Regions from separate parts of the Streptomyces sp. NPDC059452 genome, predicted to be linked through region 1. Evidence: predicted binding sites of a transcription regulator. Region 1 holds the regulator's gene; the other holds the start of a gene.
The links. The regulator HspR, encoded in region 1, represses chaperone genes until heat shock. The targets are predictions, from matches to a motif close to TTGAGNNNNNNNNNCTCAA.
Positions count from the first base shown of each region.

Region 1 (3,400 bases):
GGCGGTCTGCGGCCCACCCGTCTCACCCCCGGGGCCAACCCCGCCGGGCCGGGCGGCCGCCCCCGGGCCCGCCCGCCGCGCCGATCGTCCGGAAGGAGGGACGTCGATGAGCACGAAGGACTTCGTGGAGAAGGACTACTACAAGGTCCTCGGCGTCCCCAAGGACGCCACCGACGCCGAGATCAAGAAGGCGTACCGCAAGCTCGCCCGCGAGTTCCACCCCGATGCCAACAAGGGTGACGCCAAGGCGGAGGAGCGCTTCAAGGAGATCTCCGAGGCGAACGACGTCCTCGGCGACACCAAGCGGCGCAAGGAGTACGACGAGGCGCGCGCCCTCTTCGGCAACGGCGGCTTCCGCGCCGGCCCCGGTGGTGCGGGCGGCAACTTCAACTTCGACCTGGGCGACCTCTTCGGCGGAGGTGCGCCGGGCGGCGGCCAGGGTGGTGCGGGCGGCGGTTTCGGCGGCGGCGGGGGCGGTCTCGGCGACGTCTTCGGCGGGCTGTTCAACCGCGGCGGCGCGGGCACCCGTGTCCAGCCCCGGCGCGGCCAGGACATCGAGTCCGAGGTGACGCTCAGCTTCACCGAGGCGGTCGACGGGGCCACGGTCCCGCTGCGGATGTCCAGCCAGGCGCCCTGCAAGGCGTGTTCGGGCACCGGCGACAAGAACGGCACCCCCAGGGTCTGCCCGACCTGCGTCGGCACCGGCCAGGTCTCGCGCGGCTCGGGCGGCGGCTTCTCGCTCACCGACCCGTGCGTGGACTGCAAGGGCCGGGGCCTCATCGCCCAGGACCCCTGCGAGGTCTGCCACGGCAGCGGCCGGGCGAAGTCGGCCCGGACCATGCAGGTCAGGATCCCGGCGGGCGTCTCGGACGGCCAGCGGATCCGGCTGCGCGGCAAGGGCGGCCCGGGCGAGCGCGGCGGTCCGGCCGGCGACCTGTACGTCGTCGTCCACGTCGGCGCCCACCCGGTCTTCGGCCGCAAGGGCGACAACCTCACGGTCACCGTGCCCGTCACCTTCCCGGAGGCGACGCTCGGCGGCGAGGTGAAGGTCCCCACCCTCGGCGGCCCGGCGGTCACGCTGAAACTGCCCGCGGGCACCCCCAACGGGCGTACGATGCGCGCCCGGGGCAAGGGCGCGGTCCGCAAGGACGGCACCCGCGGCGACCTCCTGGTCACCGTGGAGGTGGCGGTCCCCACGGCCCTCGGCCAGGAGGCCAGGGACGCGCTGGAGGCCTACCGCAAGGCGACCGCGGACGAGGACCCGCGGGCGGAACTGTTCCAGGCCGCGAAGGGAGCTTGAGATGGACGGCCGTCGACGCAATCCGTACCAGCTGACCGATGAATCACCGGTGTACGTGATCTCGGTGGCGGCCCAGCTCTCGGGCCTGCACCCGCAGACACTGCGCCAGTACGACCGTCTCGGCCTGGTCTCCCCGGACCGTACGGCCGGACGCGGCCGGCGCTACTCGGCCCGCGACATCGAGCTGCTGCGCACCGTGCAGCAGCTGTCGCAGGACGAGGGCATCAACCTGGCGGGCATCAAGCGGATCATCGAGCTGGAGAACCAGGTGGCCGCGCTCCAGCAGCGCGTCGCCGAACTCTCGGCGGCGGTGGACGGCGCGGCGGTCGCCATGCAGCAGCGCGAGGCCCAGGTACACGCCTCGTACCGGCGCGATCTGGTCCCGTACCAGGACGTGCAGCACACGAGCGCGCTGGTGGTGTGGCGGCCCAAGCCGAAGCGGGCTGCGGAGTGATGTGGGCCCGGAGTGAAGCGGCTCACGGAGTAGTGGAGTGGCCTGCGTAGTGAAGCGCCCTGCGGAGTAGGGCGGATGGTGTGTGCGGCGGGGCCGGGAGGGCGTGGATGCTCTCCCGGCCCCGCTGTGCGTGGGACGGGCCGGGCGGTGGCTGCGTGGGCTGTGGTGGCCGTGGTGGGCCCGTCGGGGTGTCGGGCGTCCCCCGGGGCAGTGTCAGCTGTGTGCCGGGGACGGGCGGGACGCCGGACGGGCGGGCCGGGGGAGACGGTCGCCGTGGAGGTGCCCGTACAGGACATCGGCGTCGTGTGCCGGACCGAGAGGGGGCAGCCCCTCGTCGTCGACCACGAGGGCGACGGCGGCTGCGAGCCGTCGGCCGCTCCAGCCGGGGGCGAGGAGGCCGGTAGCTCCATGGACGCGCGCCACTTCCGCGATGGCCGTATCGCCCGGATCGGCGAAGACGGCGAACCTCTGATGGAGCGCCAGCTCCCGGAACACATGGAGCTGGTTGCGCAGCGGCTCGGCGCGCCCCGTCCGGGCGTCCAGCAGGATCACGTCCGGCCGGTGGGCGGCGACGCTGGGCAGGACGAAGTCCGGACAGCTCCAGCCGGTGACGGTCACCGCCCCGGTCATCTCCAACCGGGCCCGTACGCGCGCGTGAAAGGTCATGTCGTCCGTCGCCAGTAAGGCGTGGATCACGGCTCCCCCTGAGGTGGTGGCCGGATCGCCCCTGGTGATGTGCGGTCCGGGCCGTCACCACGATGCCGTGCCGCTTGAGCGTTGGCGACCCTCAACTTGTTGCAGTGCACCATACGGACGGGGGTTGGCCGTCCAACCGCCCTTTGGCTGCTCCTGTCACGGCCCTCCGTGCCCGGCTGTGGCGATGCCGGACCGCACGAGCAGAGCCCCGAGGTGGGTGCGGCTGGTGGCGTCGAGGGTCTGCATGAGTTTGGCGATGTGGGAGCGGCAGGTGCGGACGCTGATGCCCATCTTGCGGGCGACGACGTCGTCCACATGGCCTTCGGTGAGGAGGCGGGCGATGCTGAGCTGGACGGCGGTGACGGGGGCGTCGGGCAGTGCGGTCGGCAGGGGTTGGCAGAACGGGGTGGCTCCGGCCCACAGGACGTCGTACACGTGGATGAGATAGCGGACGAGGGCCGGGTGCGTGATGCGGAGGGCTACGTCGCGTTGGGGGGTGGTGGGGATGTAGGCCACCTGGTCGAAGATGAAGAGGCGCTCCGCGGACTGTTCCATGGTGCGGATCTGCAGCCTCTCGTACGGTAGTTGGTCCACGTAGTGCTGAAGGCTCGGGTTGTAACGGGCGGAGTGCTGGTAGAGGTGGCGTACGGCCACGCCGCGTTCCAGGAACGACATCGCGCTCTTCCGGGCGCCTTCGAGGAGACCGGCGGGACGCTTGCTGCCTGGGTGCAAGGTCAGGATGTGCTCCTTGGCTCCGCGGCCGGCCTCCGCGATGGAGGACTGGATCGCGGGCTTTCCGTCGAGCACGGTGATGCCGGGATCGGGTGTGCCCCCGGAGGCCGAGGGCGTCGGGGCGGACGCTTCCAGTGGCGCCAGCGCGTTGATCAGGGCGGTGGAGGAGGTCAGTTGCTCGGACACGTCATGGGCGAGCGGGCTCAGCAGCTTGGTGA
Region 1 covers NZ_JBHYVE010000003.1:431,241-434,640, forward strand. Annotated here, with positions in the region: gene dnaJ (molecular chaperone DnaJ) at 107-1,300, shown strand; gene ACFW9Z_RS07300 (heat shock protein transcriptional repressor HspR) at 1,302-1,754, shown strand; gene ACFW9Z_RS07305 (hypothetical protein) at 1,968-2,450, opposite strand; gene ACFW9Z_RS07310 (LuxR C-terminal-related transcriptional regulator) at 2,607-3,400, opposite strand, start outside.

Region 2 (3,400 bases), on a different contig from region 1:
GGGGCACCCCCGTGGTCCCCGCGCCTGCCGTGACCCTGGGACCGATCTCTGCGACGGCCTCCGCCTCCATGGACACCACCGGCACCGCCGTCGCGAGCACCGCCGCACGGATGCCGTCCAGCACCGGGCCGGTCTCCGCCCCCGCCCGGACCGCCGAGGAGACCAGGGCCGCGCACCCGCCGCACGCCTCGACGTGCTTCTCCAGGGACCAGGCATCGCTCTCGGCGGCCGTACCGTCGGCGTACCGCGCGGCCAGCTCCCCGCCCACGTGCCAGTCCGGACCGCCGGGACTCCCGCGCCTCATGCCGTACCTCCCAGTGCCCCGCCGTGTGCCCCGCCGGGTGCTCCGCCGTCCGGCGTCAGCCGCTCCAGCGCGGCCCGCAGCTCGCGCCGGGCCCGCATCGCGCGGGTCTTGACCGTGCCCTCGGGGATGCCGAGCAGCGCGGCGGCCTCCCGGGTGGAGAGCCCGTCCACGACCGTGGCGCGCAGGACCTCACGCAGCTCCGGCGAGATCCCCGCCAGCGCGGTGCCCACGTCCCCGTACTCCAGCCCTGTCAGCACCCGGTCCTCGGCGGAGGGCGCGAGCGCCTCCGGGGCGGCCCCGGGGAGGCGTTCCGCGCGCGCCCCGGTCCGCAGCGCGTCGACGAGGCGGCGGGAGGCGATCACCCACAGCCACCCGCCGGCCTGCGCGCCCCGGTGCGAGGCGGCGGAACGCCACACGGTCACGAAGGTGTCCTGGAGCACTTCGCGTACGGTCTCCGCGTCCGCGCACCGACGACTGAGCCGGGCGTGCAGCCACCCGGCGTGCCGGTCGTAGAGCGCGCCCAGCGCCTGGGCGTCCCCGCCCGCCACCGCGCGCAGCAACGCCGCGTCGTCCTTCTCCGTACCGTCATCTTCCCGGTCATCCCGGTCCTCCCCCGCAGGGCGCAACAGCCTCACACTCTCCCTATCGCCCGCCGGACCGTATCCGGTTCACGCGGCGGGAGGCCCGTTCACGGCCGGGGCGCCTTCTCCCCGTGGACCGCCGTGTACTCGGCCGCCAGCCAGGGGCCCAGGTCGTCGAGGAACAGGCGCAGCAGGGCCGGGTCGGGGGAGGGGGCGAGGGCGGCGGCCGCAGTGGTGCGCATCGGGTGGGCGCGCTCCGGGTAGTACCGGCCGAACACCTCGGCGCCCCGCTCCAGGTCGCTCGTCCAGCCGCCCCAGCGGGGCATGACCAGCGTGAACCCGGTACGCACGAGCCGCCGGGCCACCTGTCGGCAGAGCCGGGTCCGGTCGGCCTCGGTGAGGCCGCCCGCCGCCCGGGCCCGCCAGCGGGGCAGGGCGAGCGCCAGATCGCCGTTGGTCTCCCGGGCGAGCAGCGGCGTGGGGCGGTAGCGGGGGAGGGCCGCGGCGAGGTCGGGCCCGAGCAGCGGGGTGCAGAGGCAGGCGACGAAGAAGCCGAGATCGTGCCGCTCCAGGTCGCTGAGCACCGTGCCCGCCCGGACGAGCAGGATGCCCGCGGTGTCGATGGCCCGATGGGCACCGTCCAGCTCGGCCGCCAGCCGGTCGGCCCGGGCGCGGTCGGTGTCCGTCGGTTCCTCGTGCAGGGCCAGCAGCAGGTCGAGGTCGGAGCGGCCGGGAATAGCGGTCCCGCGCGGGATGCTCCCGTAGACGTACGCACTGTGCAGGCGCCCGCCGGCCGTACTCCCACTGGCTGTACTCCGCGCGCGCTTCCCGGTGAAAGCGGCGGCGATCCGCGAGCGGGCGTCGGCCACGGCCGGGGCGAAGGCTTCCGGAACGCGGTCCAGAGCCCCTTCGCGGGCGATGGTTCCGTCCTTGGCCAGGCCTTTTGCGTTCATGCGCTCACTGTCGCGGTCCGGCGGCGGGGTGGGGCGGGCGGGTGGCGCGACCGGCTGATCGCTCAGAGCGAACATCGTCGGGGGAACATTCGGCGGCTCACAAGCATTGAGTCCACATAGCTCAACTTGCCTGCCGAAGGGGAGATCATGACTACCGAGTCCAAGGCGTTCACACCGATCGACCTGCCCGTGCTGCCGCTCGACGACGAGGTCGTCCTGCCCGGCATGGTGGTGCCGCTCGACCTGTCCGACACCGAGGTGCGTGCCGCCGTCGAGGCCGCGCAGGCCGCTGCCGGGCCCGGCGGTGGCAAGCCCGAGGTGCTGCTGGTCCCGCGGATCGACGGGACGTACACGGGGACCGGTGTCCTCGGGACCGTCGAGCAGGTCGGACGCCTGAGCGACGGTGATCCCGGTGCGCTCATCAGGGCTCGTGACCGGGTGCGGATCGGGGCCGGGACCAGTGGGCCGGGGCGGGCGCTCTGGGTCGAGGGGACCGTGCTCGACGTCGTCGTGCCCGACCCGCTGCCCGGGTCCGCCGCCGAGCTCGTCAAGGAGTACAAGGCGCTCGCCACCAGCTGGCTGAAGAAGCGTGGCGCCTGGCAGGTCGTGGACCGGGTCCAGCAGATCGACGACATCTCCGCGCTCGCCGACAACTCCGGATACTCGCCCTTCGTCACCACCGCGCAGAAGGTCCAGCTCCTGGAGACCGTGGACCCCGTCGCGCGGCTGAAGCTCGCCACCCAGTGGCTGAGCGAGCACCTCGCCGAGCAGGACGTGGCCGAGTCCATCGCCAAGGACGTCCAGGAGGGCGTCGACAAGCAGCAGCGCGAGTTCCTGCTGCGCCGCCAGCTCGACGCCGTACGCAAGGAGCTCTCCGAGCTCAACGGCGACCCGGGGGACGAGTCCGACGACTACCGGGCCCGCGTCGAGGCAGCCGATCTGCCCGAGCACGTCCGTACGGCCGCGCTCAAGGAGGTCGAGAAGCTGGAGCGGGCGAGTGACCAGTCCCCCGAGGGCTCGTGGATCCGCACCTGGCTGGACACCGTTCTTGAGCTTCCCTGGAACGAACGTACCGAGGACTCCTACGACATCCGTGGCGCCCAGGCCGTCCTGGACGCCGAGCACGCCGGTCTCGCCGATGTGAAGGAGCGCATCACGGAGTATCTGGCCGTGCGCAAGCGGCGTGCCGACCGGGGGCTGGGCGTTGTCGGTGGGCGGCGCGGAGGTGCGGTGCTCGCGCTCGTCGGGCCGCCCGGGGTCGGCAAGACCTCGCTCGGGGAGTCCGTCGCGCACGCCATGGGCCGTAAGTTCGTCCGGGTCGCGCTCGGCGGGGTCCGGGACGAGGCGGAGATCCGGGGCCACCGTCGTACGTACGTGGGTGCGCTCCCCGGACGGATCGTGCGGGCCGTCAAGGAGGCCGGTTCGATGAACCCGGTCGTCCTGCTCGACGAGATCGACAAGGTCGGCTCCGACTTCCGGGGCGACCCGGCCGCCGCCCTCCTCGAAGTCCTCGACCCGGCCCAGAACCACACCTTCCGCGACCACTACCTGGAGGTCGAGCT
Region 2 covers NZ_JBHYVE010000011.1:135,408-138,807, reverse strand. Annotated here, with positions in the region: gene ACFW9Z_RS17070 (zf-HC2 domain-containing protein) at 1-304, opposite strand, end outside; gene ACFW9Z_RS17065 (RNA polymerase sigma factor) at 301-939, opposite strand; gene ACFW9Z_RS17060 (nucleotidyltransferase) at 993-1,838, opposite strand; gene lon (endopeptidase La) at 1,986-3,400, shown strand, end outside.
Region 2: a site for HspR is predicted at 1,945-1,963, ahead of lon (endopeptidase La). Genes of this name have one in related genera too.